2 regions of the Paenibacillus wuxiensis genome follow, and region 2 is predicted to be linked to the other one. Evidence: riboswitches for the same ligand, from Rfam matches in the RefSeq annotation. Region 2 holds a riboswitch; the other holds the start of a gene.
What was found. A riboswitch is a leader RNA that binds a small molecule or an ion and turns the genes downstream of it on or off. The one in region 2 is predicted to bind glycine.
Positions count from the first base shown of each region.

Region 1: it holds a riboswitch for glycine, as region 2 does, so the genes downstream of both, ABN764_RS06355 (alanine/glycine:cation symporter family protein) here and gcvH (glycine cleavage system protein GcvH) in region 2, are expected to answer to the same signal.

Region 1 covers NZ_JBEFZI010000002.1:674,392-686,397, forward strand. The annotation lists gene ABN764_RS06335 (ClbS/DfsB family four-helix bundle protein) at 1-60, shown strand, start outside; gene ABN764_RS06340 (alpha/beta hydrolase) at 243-1,160, opposite strand; gene ABN764_RS06345 (DUF4179 domain-containing protein) at 1,255-2,370, opposite strand; gene ABN764_RS06350 (sigma-70 family RNA polymerase sigma factor) at 2,367-2,900, opposite strand; gene ABN764_RS06355 (alanine/glycine:cation symporter family protein) at 3,062-4,402, opposite strand; glycine riboswitch at 4,551-4,657, opposite strand; gene ABN764_RS06360 (pyridoxal phosphate-dependent decarboxylase family protein) at 4,853-6,310, opposite strand; gene ABN764_RS06365 (aldo/keto reductase) at 6,571-7,548, opposite strand; gene ABN764_RS06370 (BMQ_0737 family morphogenetic spore coat protein) at 7,736-11,170, opposite strand; gene ABN764_RS06375 (GNAT family N-acetyltransferase) at 11,315-12,006, opposite strand, start outside.
Region 2 covers NZ_JBEFZI010000006.1:132,021-144,026, reverse strand. The annotation lists gene ABN764_RS14790 (NAD(P)H-dependent flavin oxidoreductase) at 1-842, shown strand, start outside; gene ABN764_RS14785 (PASTA domain-containing protein) at 1,195-2,790, shown strand; gene gcvPB (aminomethyl-transferring glycine dehydrogenase subunit GcvPB) at 2,927-4,384, opposite strand; gene gcvPA (aminomethyl-transferring glycine dehydrogenase subunit GcvPA) at 4,381-5,736, opposite strand; gene gcvT (glycine cleavage system aminomethyltransferase GcvT) at 5,733-6,860, opposite strand; glycine riboswitch at 6,962-7,085, opposite strand; glycine riboswitch at 7,089-7,183, opposite strand; glycine riboswitch at 7,347-7,455, shown strand; gene gcvH (glycine cleavage system protein GcvH) at 7,649-8,041, shown strand; gene ABN764_RS14760 (SMI1/KNR4 family protein) at 8,270-8,860, shown strand; gene murI (glutamate racemase) at 9,399-10,232, shown strand; gene ABN764_RS14750 (GNAT family N-acetyltransferase) at 10,192-10,785, shown strand; gene ABN764_RS14745 (DUF5316 family protein) at 10,906-11,208, opposite strand; gene ABN764_RS14740 (VOC family protein) at 11,359-12,006, opposite strand, start outside.

The DNA.
Region 1 (12,006 bases), on a different contig from region 2:
TTTACATCATTCCGTACGAAAATCAGAAAATGGAAGAAAGGTTTTCTGAGTATGTCTTAACTCTATTATCCTAGTTGTACAGCGACAGATCAGTACGCTCGTAACCGGATATGAACCGTCTGCCGCTGATTCAACTAGGAATTTATCTATTCACCTTTTTATCTCTTCTTTTATATCTATATCTATCTGTAATCTATTTCAACTCTTCTAAATCTAGTTCAAGCAAATGATTGTATCTATTGTTACCTCGTCATAATAGAGGCAACGTCCTGAATGGCCGTCCGTGCAGCGCCGCTTATGCCCGCGAGTTGGAAAAATCCGTGATTGACACCGAAGTACTTCCTGCACTCTGCACCAACTCCTGCATCAAGCAGCCGTCGATACAACATTTCTCCCTCGTCTGCAAGAGGATCGAATTCGGCAAGAAGAATATGTGTGTATGGCAATCCTTCCAAGTCGCTGCGCTGAATAGGACTTGCCTCTGGATGTTCGGATGGAATGTCTCCGAAATAAGCTTCAAAACCGCTGAGCAGTGCATCGCGAGTGATCACGTAATCATCTCCGTACCGTTGATAACTCTCGCTTGAACCACTTGCGTCCAACATCGGATATATCAAGATTTGTCTTGTTGGCATCCATTCCTTCTGTGCCTTGAGCCGCAAGGACGTTACTAACGCAATATGTCCGCCCGCACTATCACCTGCCAGTGTAATATCATTCGGATTTCCTCCCCAAGATACGGCATGCTCACGCACAATTTGTGCGGTCTTATAGGCATCATCATGAGCAGCTGGATAGGCATGTTCTGGTGCCAAGCGGTAATCAACCGCTACCACAATCGAGTTCCCCTTGTTAGCTAATGCTCTTAACTGGCGGTCATGCGTTGTGAAATCCCCGCTTATAAAGCATCCGCCATGATAATAGATCATAACAGGAAGATTAGACGCATACGACGGTCGGTAAATGCGTAAAGGGATGGAATCGATCGTATGATCAGTGATTTCCCATATAGGCTCCGATTCTCCTGCCAACACAACCGATTGAACATAACCTTGACGGCGCTCCTGATAGCTCTGCTGTCTCGCAGAAGGACGTCCTGCTTCAATAAATTCCTTAACGATGCTTCGAATGCCTGGTTCCAAATCATTCAAGCGCTCCATGATGTGAACTCTCCTCCGATTGAAATACATGATGTAATGGCATAATTCCACCAATATTCATGTTACACGTGAATGATCGAGGAATGCAATCCTTTCATCGAACGGGCAGCTTGAACTCCAGTTGTGGGATATAATTCTTATCCGGGCCTTTTCTAACAAACGGCTTAATGACGATTAAGCTAGGCTTCACCTTGAACGGCTCGTAAGAGGTTGAGAACACCATTCCTTTTCCTTCTCCTGAACCATTCCCAGCAATTGCATTCTGTTCATTTCCCTGCTCATCCTCGATATCGAACTCCAGATTGAGGAACCCATCAACTTTATAGCTATCCGGTATTGCATCCAGCATATTACGATAATCTTCTTCTCCGCTTGCCCCGTGGACACCGACGAGCAAGCGGGTTGTGATGGGGGTAATTTCGACTCGATCGATCGACATATTTATCGAATCATGTGATTTGGTCTCTGATGTCTTTAGGATAATCGTTCGCTCCGTATCCTTCTTGATCGGGAAGAGGAACTCGTAATTCTCATCCACATCAGCCAAATACACGACCATCTTCATTTCGAACGAGTCTGGAAGCTCGAGATCAGCAGAATCTAAAGCGGTAACGATTATCGATTGCGGAGCATGCTCCCCACCCGGCTGCAGCCCCATCCCGGTATTTATCTGCTTGTCTCCCATATAAAAATCGATATTATTGGCTCGCTTGCTAAGCATGCGCTGCTTGTTCCATAACTGAAAAAAAGAATCCTTCACCGCTTTCGTATCTTCTCTGCTGAGCACTAGAGATAGCCTGCTGCCATCATACATCATCTCAGAAATCGTGAGCGTCACTCCCTTATGGGTTACGCGCTGATTGACTGAGGTGACCATCCCCTTCTCTCCAGCAGTTTGCAAGCCAAGATCCCCCACCAGTTTGAATACGCTATTCATGAACGGAATCTGCTTTAACGTCTGTGCGATCGCTGGAGAGGCAAGACCTGAGAAGATCATGACTATCCCGAGGCTCGCTACACCCGCTGTTGAAATCAACACTCTGCGCAGCCAGCGGTTCTTCCGACTTCTTCTCTTCCGTCCAGGAAGCATCTCGTCGATGATCTGGTATGTCCGATCCATTCGGTTGCGAACGGATTCTGGCAGCTCGCTAATATATGGTTCCCTAAGCTGTTCCAGTCGCTGATCGATAGGCAGTTGTATGTCTTTCATCCGTTCATCTTCCTTTCTTCAGTATCATCCAGCCATTCTGCGAGCGTGTGACGTGCCCGATGCAGCCGTGTCTTCACCGCACCCACGGACATATCCATCATCTCGGCGATCTGATGCATAGGCAAATCCTGAAAATAAAACAAAATAACAATATTGCGAGATACTTCCTCAAGCCGATAGATCGCCTGACGCAAATCAAGATGATCACTGTATTCTGCCGTGGCTACACCAACTTCTGGGAGTTCAGCCAGCATGATGATGCGAGCCTGCTTCCGCAATATCATATTGCATTCATTGATCAATATCCGAAAGAGCCAAGTCTTAAAATAGGCATGATGATTTAGGTTGGTCAGTGCGCGATAAGCCTTGAGCACAGTCTCCTGCATCGCATCTGCACAATCCTCATCCCTTCTGACGATTGACCTGGCCATGTTGAACATTTGGGCTTCATGCTGCTTGATGAGTCGAATAAACGCTTCTTTGTTACCTTCCTTAGCCAATCTCACTTCTGTCTCTATATCGCTATGCAAGCCGTTTCTACTCCCTTCTTTACCCCATACACGCGAATCAAACTGTCAATTAGATGCACAAGATAGGCAAAAGGTTTCATTAAACGCAAAAAAACTGCCAAATGTTCACTTTCATGCATTTGGCAGTTTACTTAAGAACAGGAATCGCTTCCTGCTTCTATTTATTTTTCGGATTCCCTATGCTTCCAATATAGACGAGTCTCAGACACGACGACTCCAGACAAACCGAGCAGTGCAACTAAGTTCGGCAGCGCCATTAATCCATTTACAATATCAGCAAGCTTCCATATCATATCCAGCTTGATAAATGCCCCAAAGCCAATGATCGCAATGAACATAAGGCGGTACGGCAGAATCGATTTGACACCGAATAAATAAACCATGCACCGTTCGCCGTAATAGTTCCAGCCAAGAATCGTCGTGAATGCAAATAAAATCAAGCAAAACATAAGAATGAGGGAACCGTATGGCAGCGCAGCATCAAATGCTGCCTGTGTCATGGCCGCTCCTTCCATTGGGCCATTCCATACACCAGTTACAATCAATGTTAATCCTGTAAGCGAGCAGACGATGATCGTATCAATGAATGTTCCAGTCATTGATATGAGTCCTTGCTCAGCCGGCCATTTCACCTTCGCAGCCGCGGCCGCAATCGGTGCGCTTCCGAGACCTGATTCATTGGAGAATACACCTCTTGCAATTCCGTTGCGGATCGCCATCATAACCGTTGCTCCCAAGAAGCCGCCTCCTGCTGCTGTTACATTGAACGCGCCATGGAAAATCAACGACAGTGCGTGAGGTATCTGATCCGCAAATGCAATAAGCACCACAAAGCTTGCGATAAAATAGATAATAGCCATGACAGGGACGATTGTCGTCGTCACATGCGATATACTCTGAATCCCGCCAATTGTAACAAGTGCGGTCACGATAGTGACGATTGCCGCAGTGACTACTGCAGGCACTCCAAGGCTTGCTTCTGTAGATGTGACGATCGCATTAATTTGCGGAAATGTACCTATTCCAAGTAAGGCAACCAACACCCCGCTAATCGCGAAGAATACAGCAAGCGGCTTGAATTTCATGCCAAGCCCCTTCTCAATATAATACATTGGGCCACCTAGCACTTGTCCATTGTCATCAATGTTGCGATACTTGACAGCAAGCAATCCCTCCGCATATTTAGTAGCCATACCGAAGAATGCAGCAACCCACATCCAGAATAACGCACCGGGTCCACCCACCTTAATTGCAGTAGCAACCCCCACGATATTACCAGTTCCAATTGTCGCCGCCAGCGCAGTAGCTAATGCACCGAAGCTGGATACATCTCCTTCTCCCTCGTTCTTCGACTTGAATATTAACTTCAAGGCGAGCGGCAGGCGGAACAACTGTAGTCCACCCAAGCGGATCGTTAATAAGATTCCCGTTCCTACTAATAAGATAAGAAGCGGTGCTCCCCATACCATGCTGTTCAATTTGTCTAACCATTGTTCCATCATTGCCAAATCAGTTCCCCTCTTTGTGAATAATAAAAAGAGTCAAATCGAATGATTTGACCCTGGGGACATGTGTGCAGAATAAACAACCTGACGTAAGTGACATACCTAAATAAGATCATCATACCAATGACTTACGATTTTTCTACGCTTCTGCATCCCTGTCCTTTTACCTGAGAGTTTTAACGAATCCACGAGAATCAAATTCGTCTTGCCCCTTCGGTGCCCCAATCATGGAGTCTCTCCAGAGTCCTGTCCATTTACGGTCCTGCTTATACGTATTCGAGCTCAAGGTTCGATATGCCTAAGCGCCTGAGAGCTTACCCCTTCGGCTAGACGATTCGTCTATCTCCCGCAAACTTCATCCAGTTATAAAGTTGTAGGTAACATTATAGTAGACACACTATCATTGTGCAATGATCCATTGCATTGTAATTTATCCCATACCATCTATCACACATGTGCTTGGTGACTGTAATATAGGGATCTGGCCTCATTTAATAAATGAATGAGTTCACTCACATTCTGCACATTCGTATCGTAATTGGTAAAGCATGCACGCAGCGTTGGTACACCATGAATGGTAAATACGGATAGCCACACTTTCCCTGTGCTTAATACTTGTTGATGCACAAATTGAGCGAAGTCCTGGTCGTTTCGTGTCCATGCTTCTTGATCAAGAAAGCAAATGACAGGCAGCACGGTATCATTGGCAACTGTCCAGCCAGATCGCATTAATTCTTCTCGGAATAGCTTGCCCATTTCAACTTGATGTCGCAAGACAGCTCGATATCCTTCCCACCCCGCAGTAGCCAGGGATAAATACAGCTTCAATCCTATAAATCTCCGTGACCATTGAATAGAATGCGTATATGGATCAATCGTAGGCAGCTCCTCACCCTCCTTCGGCATATAATCTGCCGTTATACGGAAGGTTTCATGCAATATATGTGAATGACGTGTGAAGTACATGCCCGCCCCCATTGGAACGGACAGCCACTTATGAGCATCAAACGCGATTGAATCTGCTTGCTGGATACCATCTATATGGGAGGACAGCTCGGAATCCAATACGATTGCACCGCCATAAGCAGCATCCACATGAAGCCACATCTGTTCATGCTCCGCTATTGCTGCGATGTCCATTAAGGGATCAATTGCACCGGCTCCCGTCGTTCCCGCTGTAGCAATAATAAGAAATGGGGCAAAACCCTGCGCGCGGTCTATACGTATTTGTTCTGATAACGCATCTATATCCATTTGCAAGGAATCGTTCGTACGAATGGAGCGAATTGAATTCGTTCCAAGCCCACAGGATCGAGCCGCCTTCACCAATGAATGATGACTTTCTTCAGAAGCATACAGAATGGGTCGCTTCTCCAGAGCTGCTAATCCGTCTATTGCATACTTTGGAAAATGATAAGATAGGGCCGTTAAGACAGCCGTCAAATTAGCTTCCGCTCCCCCAGTCGTGAAGGTTCCATCAGCAACATCATGCGGGTAACCAAATTGAACGGCGAGCTCACGCAGTACGTAATTCTCAATCTCTACCGCGAGCGGCGCATGACTCCATGCAGCAAGCTGGGGGTTAAACGCTGCTGTTATCGTGTCTGCCATAATCCCCATAAAGTTCGGGCGGGGATTGTATAAGCCATAATATCCTGGGTGTGCTGTGTGCACTTGATATCGACGCAGTCCTTCTATAACATGCTGAACCGCAGTTTGAGGCTTGACAGGAGCAGCAAAGTCAATTTGCTCCGCATACTGCACGATTTCTGACGGGATTAATTCAGGGGCAACTACTACCTCGTCGGTGTATGATAGATACTGACTGATTTTCTCTAACGTATATGAGCCTAGCATATACTGTTCCTCAGTTGATAGATCCAAGATCGGATTCTGTCTAAGCATACAGATTCCAGCAACTCCCTTCCACTGTTCAATTCAAGAAAGATGTTCCAATTGAATAATAGCTTACCGACCAAGACGACAATTGAACAGGTACAGTTTATTAACCCGCTATGAGGTCAGGCCATTTCTCCCCCTATTATACATACCGTCCTTCCAGTTACATCGTATTTATAATATGAGCGCAAGATTTCGAAATCTCAACTCAAAAAAACCGCCCCTATTACCTAGAGGCGGTGCCTATTGCTTCCTTACTTTCTCATTTACTCAGGCAATCGGTATACGGCAAAAGGTTCACCATAACGATATCGACGGCTTATTTCATCCAACCGGTTCAACTGTTCTTCATTAAGTTCGACATTGACACTCGTTATATTATCCTCTAACTGCTCCACCTTCGTCGCTCCTACAATGACTGTCGATACACAAGGCTGGTGCATAAGCCAAGCTAATGACAACGAGCTTGGGCGGCAGCCGATATCCGCTGCCAATTCGCTCACCTGTTCACTTAACGCAAACCGTTCTTCATTGAAGAATTTGTAGAAATTCGGATCCGTATCTGCTCGTGAGCCAGCTGGCTTCTGATCGCCCACACGATATTTCCCTGTCAGAATTCCTCCTGCAAGCGGGTAATATGGAATGATTCCCACCCCTTGATCCTGACATAGCGGAACCAGTTCCAGTTCTGGCGTTCGATCAGCTAGTGAATAGCTGGTTTGCATGGACACATAACGATTCAGACCAAGCCGTTCACTGATGCCAATCGCCTTCATCAGCTCCCAAGCAGCGTAATTAGACGCTCCGATATACCGCACCTTGCCTGAACGTATCATATCATCAAGCGTCCGCAGCGTCTCCTCAAGTGGAGTATGCGGATCAAATGTATGTATTTGATACAGGTCAATATAATCGGTATTTAGCCGCTTCAAGCTATTGTCTAATTCCTGCTGCAAATGAAAGCGAGATGAGCCGCGCTCGTTCGGCCCCTGTCCTCGAATTAATCCTGCCTTCGTTGTCAGCACGACATTGTGTCGATTGCCTGTCAGCGCCTCACCGATGATGCGTTCTGATTCTGAACCAGCATAAATATTAGCCGTATCAATAAAGTTAATGCCATAGTCCAGCGCTTGATGAATAATTCGAGTCGAAGCCTGCTTGTCAGCCCGCTTACCGAAAGCATTTGTTCCTAACCCAAGCACAGACACCTTCAATCCACTATTGCCAAGACGACGATATTGCATGACGATCAACTCCTTGCTTTCCTTATTTAGCAGTAATTATATCACAAGCTATCCCCTTGATCTGAATCCGATCAAATATGTGTCTGCCTTATGATTCCACTTCCGCGCACAAAAAGAAAAACTCATGCAAGCATGAGTTCTCAACAACAATATAGATTCCAGAATCTGTTATGGATTACAAGACAAATTATACGAATGGAAAAATCGTCGGACATTGCAATGGAAGGCTGATGCTGCATGACTCCGGTATCGGGATTAATGCCCTAGGTTGACAGAATGTCGCTTCAACCATCAGCGGAATTGTAAATTTCACGATAAGCTCCAAACACCAATCCAATTGCAACTCAATCGTTAAGCTGTCAGTAATTCGTGCAGCACAATGGATATCGAATATTTGAGAAATAATGTTGGATTCATCTAATGGGAGCGGTAAGCAGAGTGATACTTTCTCGTTATTCTTGACTAATAGTGTAAACGTGCATGTTTCTCCTGTTCCACTATCTGTTAACGTAATCGTTACTTCTGCAGAGCACGTGGTCAGTACAATAGCTGCTTGCGATCCGATAATGGGCAGCGGCAGCCGCTTTACAACCGTGATGCTGCATTCTCCCGCAGCTGGCACTGCATTGCAGCTCACGAGCACTTGCCGACCACCAGCAATTGCTTGTTCTACGAAAGCCCTGCAGTTTTCGGGTATTGACTCTTCCACGATAAAATCACTCCGAGTGACAACCCAATCGAACAGTTTGCTGACAGAAATGCACTCTAAAGGACGAACAACTAGCGTCGTAATCGTAGCTGTAACAGGAGGCGTATTATCCGCCTGAGCGGTAGCCGTGTTGGTAACCACCCCTTCTAACAAAGGAATGACTGTAATGATAATCGTCTGTTCTTGTTGACCCTCCAATGTGCCCAAGAGACAAGTAACGGTCTGCCCGGATACAGAGCAAGTGCCTCCTTCAGATTGAACACTGACAAATTCAACCGTAGGAGGAATGACATCACGTACAATTACATTCGTCAGTGGAAGTTCTCCGAGATTTGCAACACTGATCGTATATTGCAACAGGCTGCCGACAAGCACAGGGTTGCTTGATGCTTGCTTCGAAATGGCGAGCGGCTGTAATACCGTAATGCTTGCGGTTGCTGTTTCAGGGTCTTCAACATTACCAGCGGTCACCACTGCTGTGTTCGTTAATATTCCTGTTATAGTCGTAATTGCTTCGATCGTAATCATAGCGCACGTTCCAGGGGCAATGACACCGAAAGATGCTGTGATCGTTTGCCCAACCTGCATGAATGTGCCTTCAGATACTTGGATACCAGTGACTTCAACGCCTGCAGGCAATGTATCCACCGCAACCACATTTGTGGCCGCCGTTTCTCCCATGTTGCACACCGTCACTTGAAAGATGACTTCATTCCCAAGGGTTACGAGATCCGGCTCGCCAAGCTTCTCAATGGTTAAAAAAGCAGGAGGAAGCGCGTTGACGGTTGTATCGATCGTGGATGATACAGGTGCCGTTTGATCAGAAGACGCTGTTGCTGTGTTCGTTACGATGCCTGGAGCTGTAGGAATAACCGTAATCGTGATAATTTCAGACTGACCAGGATCAAGGTCGCCAATCAATGCTGTCACGGTGCCAGCCACTTCGGTTACAGTTCCCTGCGTTGTTTCAGCAGAAACGAAGACGAGACCAGGCGGCAGCACATCCACCACTTCCACGCCGGTTAATAATTCTGTCGTCTCGTTGGAGACAACGATCGTATAGACGAGCTCGTCACCAACAGTTGCAGGATCCGGTCCCGCAAATTTCGATATCATTAACTCAAGTATCGGCTCTTCAATAACTAGAGTTTCGGTAGTAGAGGATTGTGGCGTAGTCTCATCTGAAAACGTCGTTGCCGTGTTCAAGACTGTACCTGTGACCGTTGGGATGACGACGATAAAAATGACCACAGTCTCTCCCGGAGCAAGTGAACCAATGTCATTCGTAATTGTCGTGCCATCGAACGAAATCGTCCCTTGATCCGATTCAGCGGATACAAAGGTGGTTCCTGCCGGTAGCGGATCATTCATAACAACATTGGTCGCTGTGCTCCCTCCAATATTGGAGACAAATATAATATAAACGAGTTCTGAATTTACGGCGACGATTGGGGGAAAGTCCAGCTTCTCAATTTCTAGAATTGGAGGCGGCAGAGGATTTACGGTATTGACTGCGGTTGAGGAAATGATGCCGGTCTGATTCGCTTGGGCTGAAGCAGTATTGGATATGAGTCCAGCCGCTGTTGCCAGCACGGTAATATTGACGGTAACACTTTGACCAACCGGGATCGTCCCGATATCTACGGTAACCGTTCCAGCAGCAAACGATGCCGAACCTTGCGTAGTTTGAACCGATTGAAACGTTACACCAGCTGGTAGCGGGTCAGTAAGTACAGTGTTCACAAGCGGGGAGTCTCCATCGTTGCTGACGACAATGGTGTATACGATCTCTTCTCCAACGGTGACTGTATCAGGAAAAGAGGTCTTCTCCAGCAGCAGCGTCGGCGGAATATTGTCAATTTGAATCGCCAGCAGATTGACAGTATATCCGTCGCCATTCGTTCCGAATTGAATCGCTGCTGAAGTTTGCCCGTTCACGAGACTGTTGGAGATGCTTACGTTGGAAATATCCCATCCTTGGCGATTCCCCTCAATGATGTTGGATCCCGGCTGCCCAGGTATCGGATTGCGATCCCCAAACGTTGCAGTCGGGTTGATATTCCCGTTATCATCGTAAATTAGTGATTGAAAGAAATTGTTCGTAAACCCTGCCGGCTGCGGGATCGTAGAAAGGCTGGCCAGATTGGGACCGAATCGTACGAAATCACCCGTAATCTCCGCATCCCCTTCTTGCGCACTAACGAGCAGGCGGCCGGTAATAGGGCCTGTTGATGGAGTTTGGAAATTCCCGATCATTTCATTGACTGGTGGAGATATGGCTTGAATCGGGACGTTCCCGACATATAAATTCATGCTGCGGAAAGGTAATGCAGGATTCACGTATACAACCCCAAGTGTCCACCCGGCAAAACTGGTCGTATTCGGATCCGGAACCAGTGTTCCAACGATTTTTCCAGCCCCGTATGTGCCGGCACCGCCCCCTGCTACAAGTGCAGTTACGTTGGCAGAACGCACATATCCTAAATCTCCTTGAATATTAACGGCATAATTGAAGAACGTCTCTGGCGGAATATTGAACATGCCTGCAGGTGTACTGAATCTGACCGGGTCATTCAAACGGGCCGATAAATCCTCGCCGCCCGGTGTATTGATCAAATAAGTCCCGCCCCATACCAATTCAGCGTATACAACTGTACTTCCAGGAGGGAGGACGAGCGAATTTGTTGAGAAATTTATCATATACATATTCGTCGTTCCCCCGCCAGTAGCAGGACTGGACGGAACAGTGCCGCACACCGAGTTCGGATCATTGATAATAAAGGAGCCGATCGCATCAGCCGTACCCGGTGTACAAGCAGCTGAAAATCTGGAGGCGCGGCTAATTCCGAGTGAGTTCCCGGTAAAGGTAATCGCACCTCTCGTTATTGTACTGAAGCGCAATATGAATGGCATTGTCTACACATCCTTACAGCATACATGATAGTGTGATCATTATATTCTGTACGTATGCTGATAGTTCATTGACCATATGTAGGCTTATCCACCTATCCAAGTCCCTAAATGAGGGGGAATCATTGATTACAACTGAAAAATTATTTACAAATGCAAATACATTTCATATTGCTCGAGCTCATTCCGATTGAATCCATGCTTAGATACAAAACCTTCTAGATAATGATTATTCGCAAAAGAAACCGATACTCGCTCTGGCTGCTTCTCTCTTATCATGGTCATAAGCATATCGGCAGCAATCCCCTGATTTCGATATTCAACATCTACGTAGAGAAAACTAACCTTGCCACTATCATTCATACATAAACTTGCAATGACCTTATCGCCTTCATAAGCTGCGGCATAATTATTGGTGTCAGACAACCTCATGTAATCCAAATCATTCTGCCAATTGATATGCGGGATGCGCCAATTGTGTACATGCTGCTCAAAACATTCGAACGGAATTGGCTTAATTTCAAGCCCCTCAACATTTCTGCCCAGCATACTAGCTGGATGATTCAAGGTAAAATAGCTAAGATCGTATACTTTGGAGTAGCCTTTCTTTTTATAGAATTGGATCGCCCTGTCATTCCCAACTATGACTTCAAGGAACAGCTGCCCACAACCGCACTCCACTGCTCTAGCCTTGTGTAGCTCGAACAATTTTGAGCTCACTCCGATTCCACGATAATCAGGATGGATTGCAAGTGCTCCACAGCGCATCGTTAGTATGCCTTCATATCTCTTCAATCCGCCTAGTATCAGTCCGACTGGGCGTTCCCCATCCATCGCAA
Region 2 (12,006 bases):
TGGAAGATTTGCAGAATATCGATATACATCTGAATCAGCAAGGTCAAGAAATCAGCAAAGATAGAAGCAAAGAGACATACTGCTTTGATGAGTCAGCTTATCGGCTAACTTTTCATAACCAGATTCAAGTCATTCTTGAAGAGAACGTTCCGGTTCTCAGCTTTACATTCGGAATTCTCGATGAGATCTATATTCGTCAATTGAGAGAAGCTGGCATCCTCTTAATAGGAACAGCAACACATGTTGCCGAGGCGATTCAGCTTGAAGCTGCAGGTATCGATATGATCGTGGCTCAGGGCAGTGAGGCAGGCGGGCATCGTGGAACATTTGTGGGAGACCCCTATTCAGCTCTAATCGGCACATTGGCGTTAGTTCCTCTTATTGTCGATCAGGTATCCGCTCCCGTCATTGCTGCTGGCGGTATAATGGATGGACGCGGGATAGCGGCGGTCATGGCCCTTGGAGCACAAGCAGCACAGTTAGGGAGTGCTTTCCTGCTGTGCAAGGAGAGCGGGGCACATCCCGCTTATCAAGCGGCCATTCGCGCATCTGACGAATGCAGTACGGTCATTACGAGGACAATCTCAGGCAAGCCTGCAAGAGGACTACGGAATGATCTCATTCGCAGGTTGGAGACTTATCACGATTCCATACCTGCTTATCCAATTATGAATGAACTTACGAGAGGCGTTAGACAGTCGGCTGCTCGAACCAATAATCCTCAATATATGTCATTATGGGTAGGGCAAGCAGCACGAATGGGGGAAGTTCACGGGGCACATGACAAGATGGAGCAGTTGATCAAGCAATGGAGGGATGTAGTGAGGACGTTGCAAATGTAAAATTGAGAGCGACTGATGGTGATACAATGATGATTAAACAATGACGAACGATGATGAAACGATGTCAAATCAATGATTCAGCAACGACTAGACAACGAATAAATCACGATAAATTGATGACGAAATGTTGATGAATCGTTAATGAAAATGATGGAAGAAAATAATCTGAAAAATTTGCGAAAATGAGCCAGATTAAGCTATATAGGCGATAGTTTAAGGAATTGGCAAATAGCTGCACAATGTTTCGTTAATGCAAGTTTTGCAAAAAATCATAATTTGCTTCATAATGTCTTAGGAGAGCTCGACGTTCAGCGTTGGGCTTCCAAGCATGAATCGCGGAGGAGCAAGACATATGAGTGCTTACATTGGGGAACGTTATCAATTATGCAAGGTAATTTTGCATTTGGCAGATGGAGTTTTATATGAAGCCATAGATTTGTCACTTAAGAGAGATGTATTTATATATTTGGTAGAGAATAAGGGACTAGATAAGGCTGAGCAATGCAAGAAAGCGTTTGGTCAAATCTCGCATTTTTCAAATAATCGATTCTTCCATATGCTGAATGCAGGGACGTCCGGCAGTGATTTCTTCGTGGTGTTCACCTCCTATAACGGAATGCCGCTGGCGAAGTACATACAGCATCACGCGCTGAGTGCCAACAAGACGCTGTCCTTGTTATATGAAGTTGGTAAGGCGATTCAAGATGCGCTGGAATCGAATATTACGAACTTCTCCGTATCTGTCGACAACTTGTGGATTACGGAGGATCATCAAGTTCTTGTGATGAACTATTGGTCAGAGGCACCGACCGAACGCTGCGGTACATTGGGACTGTGCTACTTGCTGTATCAGCTGAGCACACTGCATTTGAATGTGCCTCAATACTATGAAATGTATGAGTCGCGCTTGGCCGGTGCATTGAAGGAACTGTCTCCAGGTCAGAAGGAAGCGCTGTTGTCTCTCGTACAGAGTGTCTATTTAGGAGAAATCTCGCAGTTTTCCTTCATGCTGACGCTTCGCGAGATTATGGATTCGCCGAACATCCCTGTGAAGACAATTGGGGGCATTTATACGCCGCCCGTTCCGAAAGTGGATCCAGAGCTGCTCATCACTGCTGAGGAAGAGGCGGAGGAAGAAGAAGCCGCACCTTATGAAGCGGATAACGCGGAGAATGTGGGCCGCAAGAAAATGATACTCATTCTTGCATGTGCTGCCGTATTTATTTGCGTATTGGGCGGAGCAGTCATGTTGGCAAACTCCTTGTCGAAGGCAAATGATGCAGCGATATCTACTGATGCTCCAGAGTCTAACGATCAGGTTGCAACAGAGAATCCAGCAACAGAGCCGGGAACGGATTCAGATGCAAGCCAACAGGACTCTGGCTCTTCTACAAACGTAACAGAGCCGCCAGTGACAGATAACAATAATAATTCATCCAATGACAATTCCTCTCAAGAACGCGAGACGGAGAAGAAATCGGATGATGCGGATCGGAAGTCGACAGAGCGTGACCGTGACCGTAATAGGGATTCCAACTCGAACAATACGAGTGTAACTCCGCCTACGACGCCAGAGAAGAAACCTGACGATCATACAACAGATTCTGGAACGACGAATATCGGCGCTCATGATGGTCAGACAGGGACAACGCCAGACACGACAACGCCACCAGACGGTCAGCTGCCTGATGGCCAGCAGCCGGATCCGAACACGAATACAACGACGGAACCGCCGAAGTCTGGTGAGATTGCTGTTCCTAACTTAGTGGGGTTGTCGAAGGAAGAAGCGGAGAAGCAGGTTCTTGCAAGCGGCTTGAAATATGAGTATGTTCTCGAGAACTCGGATGAACAGGAAGCAGGGAAAGTATTTAAGCAAGAGGTTCCTGCTGGTGGAGCTGCGAAGAAGGGTGACAAGATTAAATTCTATGTTAGCCGAGCGAAGAAATAATTAAAGCAATCTAAAGTTGTAATACTGAAGGACTGAAGGTAAGTTACAATTCGTCCAATAATGAAATGCCCCGAGTGCCGTAACCGAATTGTCGGTAGGCGCTCGGGGCATTTTGCATGTTGCTGCTTATTACAAATTAATTACAAGCACAGTTCAATACAGGCTTCCGTGCGGCCTGGGTTTCATCCAATCGCTTCACATCCGTATAATGCGGTGCATTCAGCAGCAGTTCAGGCTGTTCCTTCGCTTCCTGTGCGATCTGGATCATCACATCGATGAAGCGATCCAGCGTCTGCTTGCTCTCTGTTTCCGTAGGCTCGATCATCATACACTCCTCGACATTGAGCGGGAAGTAGATGGTTGGCGGATGGAAGCCGAAGTCAAGAAGGCGTTTGGCAACATCCAGCGTCCGCACGCCGTACTGCTTCAACCCTTTGCCTGACATCACAAACTCATGCTTGCATACGCCTGGATATGGAATATCGTAATAAGGCGCCAGACGGTGCATCATGTAGTTGGCATTCAGTACCGCGCATTCAGATACACGGCGCAGCCCTTCTGGACCGTAAGTGCGAATATATACATAGGCGCGCAAGAGGATACCGAAGTTACCGTTATAGGCCTTGACTCGTCCAATGGACAGCGGAGAGCCTTGATCGAATTCATATGAACCATCCTCATGCTTCATCACCGTAGGGGAAGGGAGGAATGGAATCAGCTTGCTCTTCACGCCAACAGGGCCAGCACCAGGGCCGCCGCCGCCATGAGGCGTACTCATCGTCTTGTGCAAATTCAAATGGACAACATCAAAGCCCATATCCCCAGGACGCGTAATACCCATAATGGCATTGGAGTTAGCGCCATCATAATAGAGCAATCCGCCAGCTTCATGAACAATGCTCGCGATCTCGACAATATGCTCTTCGAACAATCCGAGCGTGCTCGGGTTCGTGAGCATCAATGCTGCCGTATCAGATCCAACAGCGGCTCTGAGTGCTTCCAGATCAACGAATCCTTGTTCGTTAGACGGTATTGTAATCGTATCTAAGCCAGCTACAGTTGCACTAGCGGGGTTCGTGCCATGAGAGGAATCAGGAACGATTACTTTCGTCCGCTGCTCGCCGCGGCTCTCATGGTAAGCCCGGATCATCATCAACCCCGTCCATTCTCCATGCGCGCCTGCCGCAGGCTGAAGCGTGACTTTATCCATACCAGTCAAGGCAGCTAGATCCTCTTGCAGCGTGTACAGCAGCTCTAGAGCCCCTTGCACCGTGCTTGTAGGCTGATAAGGATGGATTGCTGCGAGACCTGTCAGCCTTGCTGCATCCTCGTTAATTTTCGGATTATATTTCATCGTACAAGAGCCGAGTGGGTAGAAACCATTATCTACGCCGAAGTTGCGGCGTGATAAGGCGGTATAATGTCGAATCACATCAACCTCATACACTTCAGGCAGCTCGGCCTCTTGACTGCGCAGCATCGAAGTTGGGACAAGCTCTTGAATCTCGATTTCTGGAACATCACATTCAGGTAAGGAATAGGCAATACGCCCAGGATGACTCAATTCAAATATTAGTGCTTGTTCCGGTTTCATACGCAGCTCACCTCCAGCAGGTCAATAAATTGTTCGATGTCTGATTTGGATTTTTTCTCCGTGACCGCAATGAGCATATGTCCTTCCAGTTCAGGATAGAAGCGGCCAAGATCCAAGCCGCCAATGAATCCGTTGTCCAGGAGCAGAGACTGCAATCGATCCATGTCAGTATCTTGCGGGAGACGAAGTACGAATTCATTGAAATAAGGCGCCTGGAACGCTAATCCCAGATTGGGCTTGTTATTGATATAAGCAGCTGCATAATGAGACTTCTGTATATTGAGCTTCGATACCTCTTGCATTCCCATCTTGCCCATGACGGACATATAGACGGAAGCAGCAAGAGCAAGAAGTGCTTGGTTCGAGCAGATGTTGGATGTCGCCTTTTCACGACGGATATGCTGTTCTCTCGCTTGGAGTGTAAGAACAAATCCACGCTTGCCATCCAGATCCTTGGTCAAGCCGACAATTCTGCCAGGGATGCGGCGCATATAGGGCTCTGCAACGGCAAAGAAACCGCATGTAGGACCGCCGTAAGATGCTGCAATGCCAAGCGGCTGGGCATCTCCAACACATACATCTACACCTAGTTTGCCAGGACTCTCCAACATAGCAAGACTCAGTGGATTTGTACTCATGATGAGCAGACCTTTATTTGCATGTGCAATAGGTTCAATGGCGCGCACATCTTCAATGCATCCGAAGAAGTTAGGGGACTGAATCAGTACGGCAGCAGTCTCGTCCGTGACAGCACGCTCCAGCTGAGCAAGGTCAGTCACCCCGTCTTGATATCCAATCTCGACCACTTCAACATTAAGTCCTCGAGCCATTGTGCGAACAATCTGTCTCGCTTCTGGATGGACAGTGCTCGAGATGACAAGCTGCTTGCGCTTCGTTGCGCCAACCGCCAGTGCTCCAGCTTCTGCAAGTGCAGTAGCGCCATCATACATGCTGGCATTGGCAACAGCCATACCAGTCAACTCGCATATATAGGATTGAAATTCAAAGATTGCTTGCAATTCACCCTGACTGATTTCAGGCTGATAGGGTGTATAGGCGGTATAGAACTCTGATCTAGAGACTAGATGCTGGATGACTACAGGGATATGATGATCGTATATGCCAGCACCAAGGAAGCTGGTATGGCTCTCACTATTAGCATTGCGGGAGGCCAATTCCTTCATATGCTTCATCATGGCTGCTTCATCTAATGGTTTAGACATTGGCAGTACTCCATTGTAACGAATGGAGGCTGGGATATCGCGGAATAGCTCGTCAATGGAAGTGATGCCGATCTGCTGCAGCATGTCAGCCTGATCTTGTTCCGTCACTGGAATGTAACGATGCTTCATGATGGATTCGCTCCTTTGGCAGGGGTCGGGATTCGTTTATAAAATGGAGTCGAGACGACGCGGGCTTTCAACTGCTTGCCGCGAATTTCGACAAGAATTTCTGTATCCAATTCAGAGAATGCGGATTCAATCAAGGCCAGCCCTAGATTGCGTTTTAATGTCGGCGACTGTGTTCCTGTTGTAACTTCTCCGATCACGCGCCCATCTGCAAGCACTGGATAATGGGAGCGAGGAATGCCTTTGTCGATCATCTCGATGCCGACCAGCTTTCGTGCCGGTCCATCGGTCTTCTGCTTCGTTAATGCTACACGGCCGATGAAGTCGCCCTTATCCAGCTTGACGAATCGTGCTAGTCCTGCCTCAAGCGGCGAGATATCGGCTGTAATTTCTTGTCCATAGAGGGGCAGACGTGCCTCGAAGCGCAAGGTGTCTCTAGCACCAAGCCCTGCTGGGAGCAAGCCGAACGGTTCGCCCGCGCGAATCAGCTCATTCCATACGTGTGCTGCATCCTCTGCGGACAAGTAGAGTTCGAAGCCATCTTCACCGGTATAGCCTGAGCGAGACAGCAATGTTGATACGCCGCAGACTTGTGCATCCGATAGGAAATGGAATGGAGCGAGCGAATCAATAGGTGCCTCAGTTACCGCAGCAAGAATAGCTTGGGCATTCGGCCCTTGAAGGGCAAGCAATGCTGTGCGATTCGATACATTGGTCAAGGTAACGCCATGAATCAGGTGCTTCTGCAGCCATGCGTAGTCTTTATCGATGTTGGAGGCATTAACGACGAGCATGTAACGGTCGCTCTTCATCTGATAAATGAGAATATCATCGACAACTCCTCCGTCAGGGTAGCACATCAGCGTATATTGTGCTTTGCCATCCTCGAGCCGCGATACATCATTTGTTGTCATCTGTTGAAGAAATGTCAGGGAGGCAGGGCCGCTTACGATAAATTCACCCATGTGGGAGACATCGAATAGACCTGCATGTGTACGAACTGCTTCATGCTCTCGCTGAATGCCGATAAATTGAACAGGGAGCTCCCAGCCGCCGAAGTCAATGCAGCGTGCACCCGGATAAGCAGAGTATTGATCAAATATTGGCGTTCTCTTCAATTGACTCATGAATTCACCTCGATACGCGTATTTGGACTAATTATCGGTATACGAACATAAAAAGGACAGCCGAAAGAAAAGTGGATGCATCGCATCCTCTCATTCTCTCGCTCTGTCCTTTGTACCTGAGAGTGTCGCCGATTGTCGCAAACAAATTGTTTGTTTGCGAGTCTACCATCGACTTTCCCCTTGGGTGACTGTATTCGTTTTCATGAATAGCAGTGCTCTCCAGAGGTGCGTCCGGTAAAAGTCCTTTTGCCTGAGAGATTCACCTATTCAGGCTTACTCCTTCGGCGCCGCTATGTCTCAGCAGTCTCTCCCTTTACCATCATTCGCCATTTTCAGCTGTCATCTCTACATTAGTTGAGCTTTCCACACTTTGTCAATTGATATTTTCTTCACAACTGATTTCATAGCTTGTCGTATTGACAATCATGCATATCTTGCAATAATCTAATGGTGTTATAATTACCCAGTTTAATCGTAATTCGCGAACGAGGAAGGTCGGGAGAGTTTGACAATTGCGATTGTCAACACCGAAGGAGCAAGTTGCCAGCCGCCGATTGGCAATGAATCTCTCAGGTTCCATAACCGCCATTCTGACGCAGCTCTGGAGAGTGCATTTTCTATGCCGCCAAAGGGGTAAGTTCAACCGCAGTTGTGGCTGTGGAGGAACGGGAACTCTCAGGTACCGAGGACAGAGAACAAGGCGACAAGGCCGCTTCCTGTCCATTTTTACGATCTCGATTGGATAGACGGCCTGATGAATGACATTATGAATGAAATGGGGCGTTGACATGAGCGAAGTGAAGAATGGATTGTTGTATAGTGAAGAGCATGAATGGGTAGTTGCCATAGAAGGCAATACGGTACGGGTTGGCATTACAGATCATGCACAATCCCAGCTGGGAGACATCGTATTCATTGAATTTCCGCCAGTAGGAACCAGTTTGTCCGCAGGGGACAGCATGGGATCAATTGAATCGGTGAAGACCGTATCTGAGTTGTACTGTCCGGTATCCGGGACAATTACGAAGGTCAATGATGGATTGGAAGCGTCGCCAGAGCTTGTGAACAGCAGCCCCTACGAAGATGGATGGATTGCAGAAGTTGAAGTAGAAGGCAGCGTTGAGGAAGCTGTGAAGCACTTGCTGAATGCAGAGCAGTACACGAAGCTGATAGATGAATAGTTGAAGGAACAATAGGTTGAGAACTAAGAACCTGCTGAACTGGTATCATGCTGGTGCAGCAGGTTTTTTCATTTGCCATGTGTCACAAGAAAATAAAGTTCTAGACTGAGCTCTGATTGAGGTTCTAAGGGTTTCTTCATCAACTTGTAGAATCGTAAAAGTAGACTGGGTGTATTCGTGGAATAATAGGTTCCTTGCGAAGGATAGTTATATTTGGAGGTAAGTAAGGTGTCCCTAATAGATGAATTACGTAAAACAATAGAGGGTTTATTAGCTGGGAAAGTTGTTGACGAAGATATTGAGTATTTTGAAGAGTACAAGAAGATAACCGGAGTAACAGATAAACAATTTGACGATTTTGAAAGAGATTTTAGTATTTCATTACCAACGGATTTTAAGGCGTTTTATAAACTTAAGGATGGCAGCGGCTATCCGCTTAATCTTTTGTATACTTCATATAAAGATAGTTGTATTCCATTTACATTTCTTTCCTTAGACGATATTAGAGATACCAAGAAATTTTTCTGCGATCGCGATCATTTAATGAGTGAATATTACAGCGATGAAGAAATTAGTAAGCTTGATTCTCGTATTAAGCCATATTTATTTAACAAGCAGTGGTTTCCTTTTGCACAGGTTGTAGGAGGGTCATTGTATCTAATGTTAGACTTCGACCCGACAGAACATGGTACAGTTGGGCAAGTTATCTTTTATGTACATGACCCTGATTTTGTTTATTTTATAGCTCCAACATTTTCAGAACTTTTACAAGATACTATTCAAAATCTTGAAGATGATTGGTATGAAGAATGTCTATGAAAAATAACCTCTAAGTCTGATGGTTACAAAAACGTTTCGATTTTCTGGCGAATGTCAATCAATTTACCGTTTGCAGTTTGAATATATTACAACAAATTTTACTGACTTGCGTTTTTACACAGCCTAAAACATTTTCAGGAGTGTTCGGCATTGGCACAGAACCCTCCTGATTTAATTATTTCTGTGTAGCTACAGCTTCTGTCCGCCCACGGCTTCATCGCACTCACACTGGTTTTACGCGACCGCTCCTTGCAGTAAAATGAGTGGCAGTTTGTTTCGTATAACCCTGCCGTTGGTGTTTAGGTATAAAAGTACTATTCATGAATATGGCGAACACGTACATCTTTTATAGAAACGGTTGTTTACATGCTGCAGCCTTCCACGATGACAATTTTGATTAAAGACACTTAGTCAAGCAATTTATTTTCTACTGACACCATGCGACAAATTTTCGATAGGATTCACCGCCGAAAAGGAGTACAATATAAGCATCGACAACTAGATGTTGCAATGTTAATAAGAATGCTAGGTGAATGGAATGACAATCGCTTTTTTTGATTCTGGAATCGGTGGAATAACCGTGTTGGCTGAGGCTATGAAGCAGATGCCGCATGAACAATATTTATTTTATGCAGATACGCTGCATGTTCCATATGGGACGAAATCTCAATCCGAAGTAATGCGCCATGTACATTCAGCTGTGGAAGACATCATGCAGCACAATGTGAAGGCGCTTGTTATTGCGTGCAATACAGCGACAAGCATCGCAGCGTCAGAACTAAGACGGAAGTACGACATTCCGATCATCGGGATGGAGCCAGCAGTCAAGCCTGCCGTGGAAATGAACCGCGACAATGGCAAGCGTGTGCTTGTATTCGCGACAGCGTTAACCTTAAGTCAGAACAAATACCATACATTAGTCAGTCGAATTGACGAAGAACATATTGTGGATTCGATTCCCTTGCCGGAATTGGTAGAGTATTGCGAGCAGTTAAACTTTGATAAGGGAGTGATAGGAGACTACTTCGTGCATAAGCTTGCTGGATTGGATTTGAATCAGTATGGAACGATTGTGTTAGGATGTACGCATTATCCCTATTACAAGCACATATTGAGAGACATTATCCCTGCTCATATCCAGCTTATAGACGGCAGCCATGGCACCGTGCAGCGTCTAGCACAAGTAATGCAGGAAAACCAGCTGAAGCAGTCATCGGATACGTCAGTTCGCCCTTCAATTCAATTTATGTGTTCAAGTCATGAGCAGCAATACATAGACAAGTTACAGACTGCACTCTATACCTATCAGACCTTCGGGGGAATGGATACGAATGAACAATCAATTGTTCGAGCTGGCGGGGAGCAGTGCTAGGCTGATCCCGATGCTTCCTGAACATAAGGAAGATTTATATGAAGCAGCATCTCATCCTGATATTTGGCACTACTTGCCGCGCACCATCCGCAGTCTTACGGATGCAGAACGAGTGATTCATGATGCTGTTCTGAACCGCGAGAAGGGGACTGAGTATCCATTCGTTGTCATTGATCAGCTTACAGAGCGAATTATTGGCGCGACGAGAATAATGAATATGTCTGCCTTGCATCGATATGCCGAGATTGGCGGCACATGGTATCACCCTTCTGTATGGCGTACTCGCATCAATACAGAGTGCAAGTATTTGCTGCTGCAATATTGCTTTGAACAGCTGCATACGATTCGTGTTCAGCTGACGGCAGATGTGCGCAATGAGCGCTCGAATCGCGCCATTCAGCGGTTAGGAGCCGTATACGAAGGGAAATTGCGCCGACATCGGGTGATGGAAGACGGGTATATTCGCGACTCGAATGTGTACAGCATAGTTGATGAGGAATGGCCACAGGTGAAGGAGAGGCTCGAGCAATATTTGCACCAGGTGTATGTGTAGTTATACCGCTATTCAATCGTTCAATTCACAGTTATGTATCTATAATACAAAGAGAGGATGTGCCCGCCAAGTAGATGGGGCTAACATCCTCTCTTCTTATATGATGATTATGCCGCTCGCTTATAGGACAAAAGTAAAGATAATGATGGATGTTACAATACTCGGCAGCCCAATTAAAAACATCGTACCGCTGAATTTAATATTTCTTCGATGGTCTTCTTCCGGAATATGGCCCATATTAAATTTAAGCTTCGTATCATCCGTGAATAGACCCGAGAAAAGGGAACCGACTACCCACAACCCTAAACCTAAATAGCAATTGATGTTGAATAAGGAGCGGAGATCTCCATTTTGCCAAATGTACACATACAATACTGAAAGTACAATGAAAACGAGCCCAATTGCAAGACGTCGTAAGATCATATCATACCTCCTTGAATTCCACTATTAGCCATCATACACCAAATTCAACCTATGTGAAAGTTAGATCAAAATAAATTCGAATAAAATCAATCAAATAAACGAGTATTGAATTTATGATGGCGAACAAGGAGACTTATGAAGCCAGCATCCTTACGAAGTTACTTGTAAACCCTGAGGTGTACACAGAATACGGAATGTATCGCTATCCTTCTTCAAAACAACTGCGTTAAACCCTGATGTTTCATTTGTATCGGTATGATGAAGTGATAGCCAACCACGATCAAGCAAGAATATCCGATCCAGGCTGCCGGAATCTGTTGCAATGGATGCTTGCAGCTGGTAGGCGCTGGAATACACAGTTAGATCCTCTTCAATATTCGTTGTTTGAATTTCGACTCCAGTCAATGTATATGCACTAGGCCAGACACGCGATTGCTCGTACTCGATTAACCACGGCATGTGTGGTCCAATGTAGGCCGTCTGAAAAGAGATGCTGGTTCCGTCTTCTAATGGAGCGAATTGATGGTTAGGTCCTATATAAGGTATTCCTAGACTTCTTGCAGGTTCAATAAATGAAGACAACCCCCCTGTTACTTCTAATGCGACTCCGAAAATCCCTGCACGCTGAGAGGAAAATGCAGCGAATGCTGAGCCCAATGGCGTCTTCTGTGCTTCTTCTAAATCCTCTAAGGCGATGAGTTCAATAAATCCCTCTCTTAAATAGGCAACCTGCCCAATTGTTCCTGGGAACGGAATGACTTGCTTCGAAAATATAATGCCGGTAGTCTCTTGAATAAG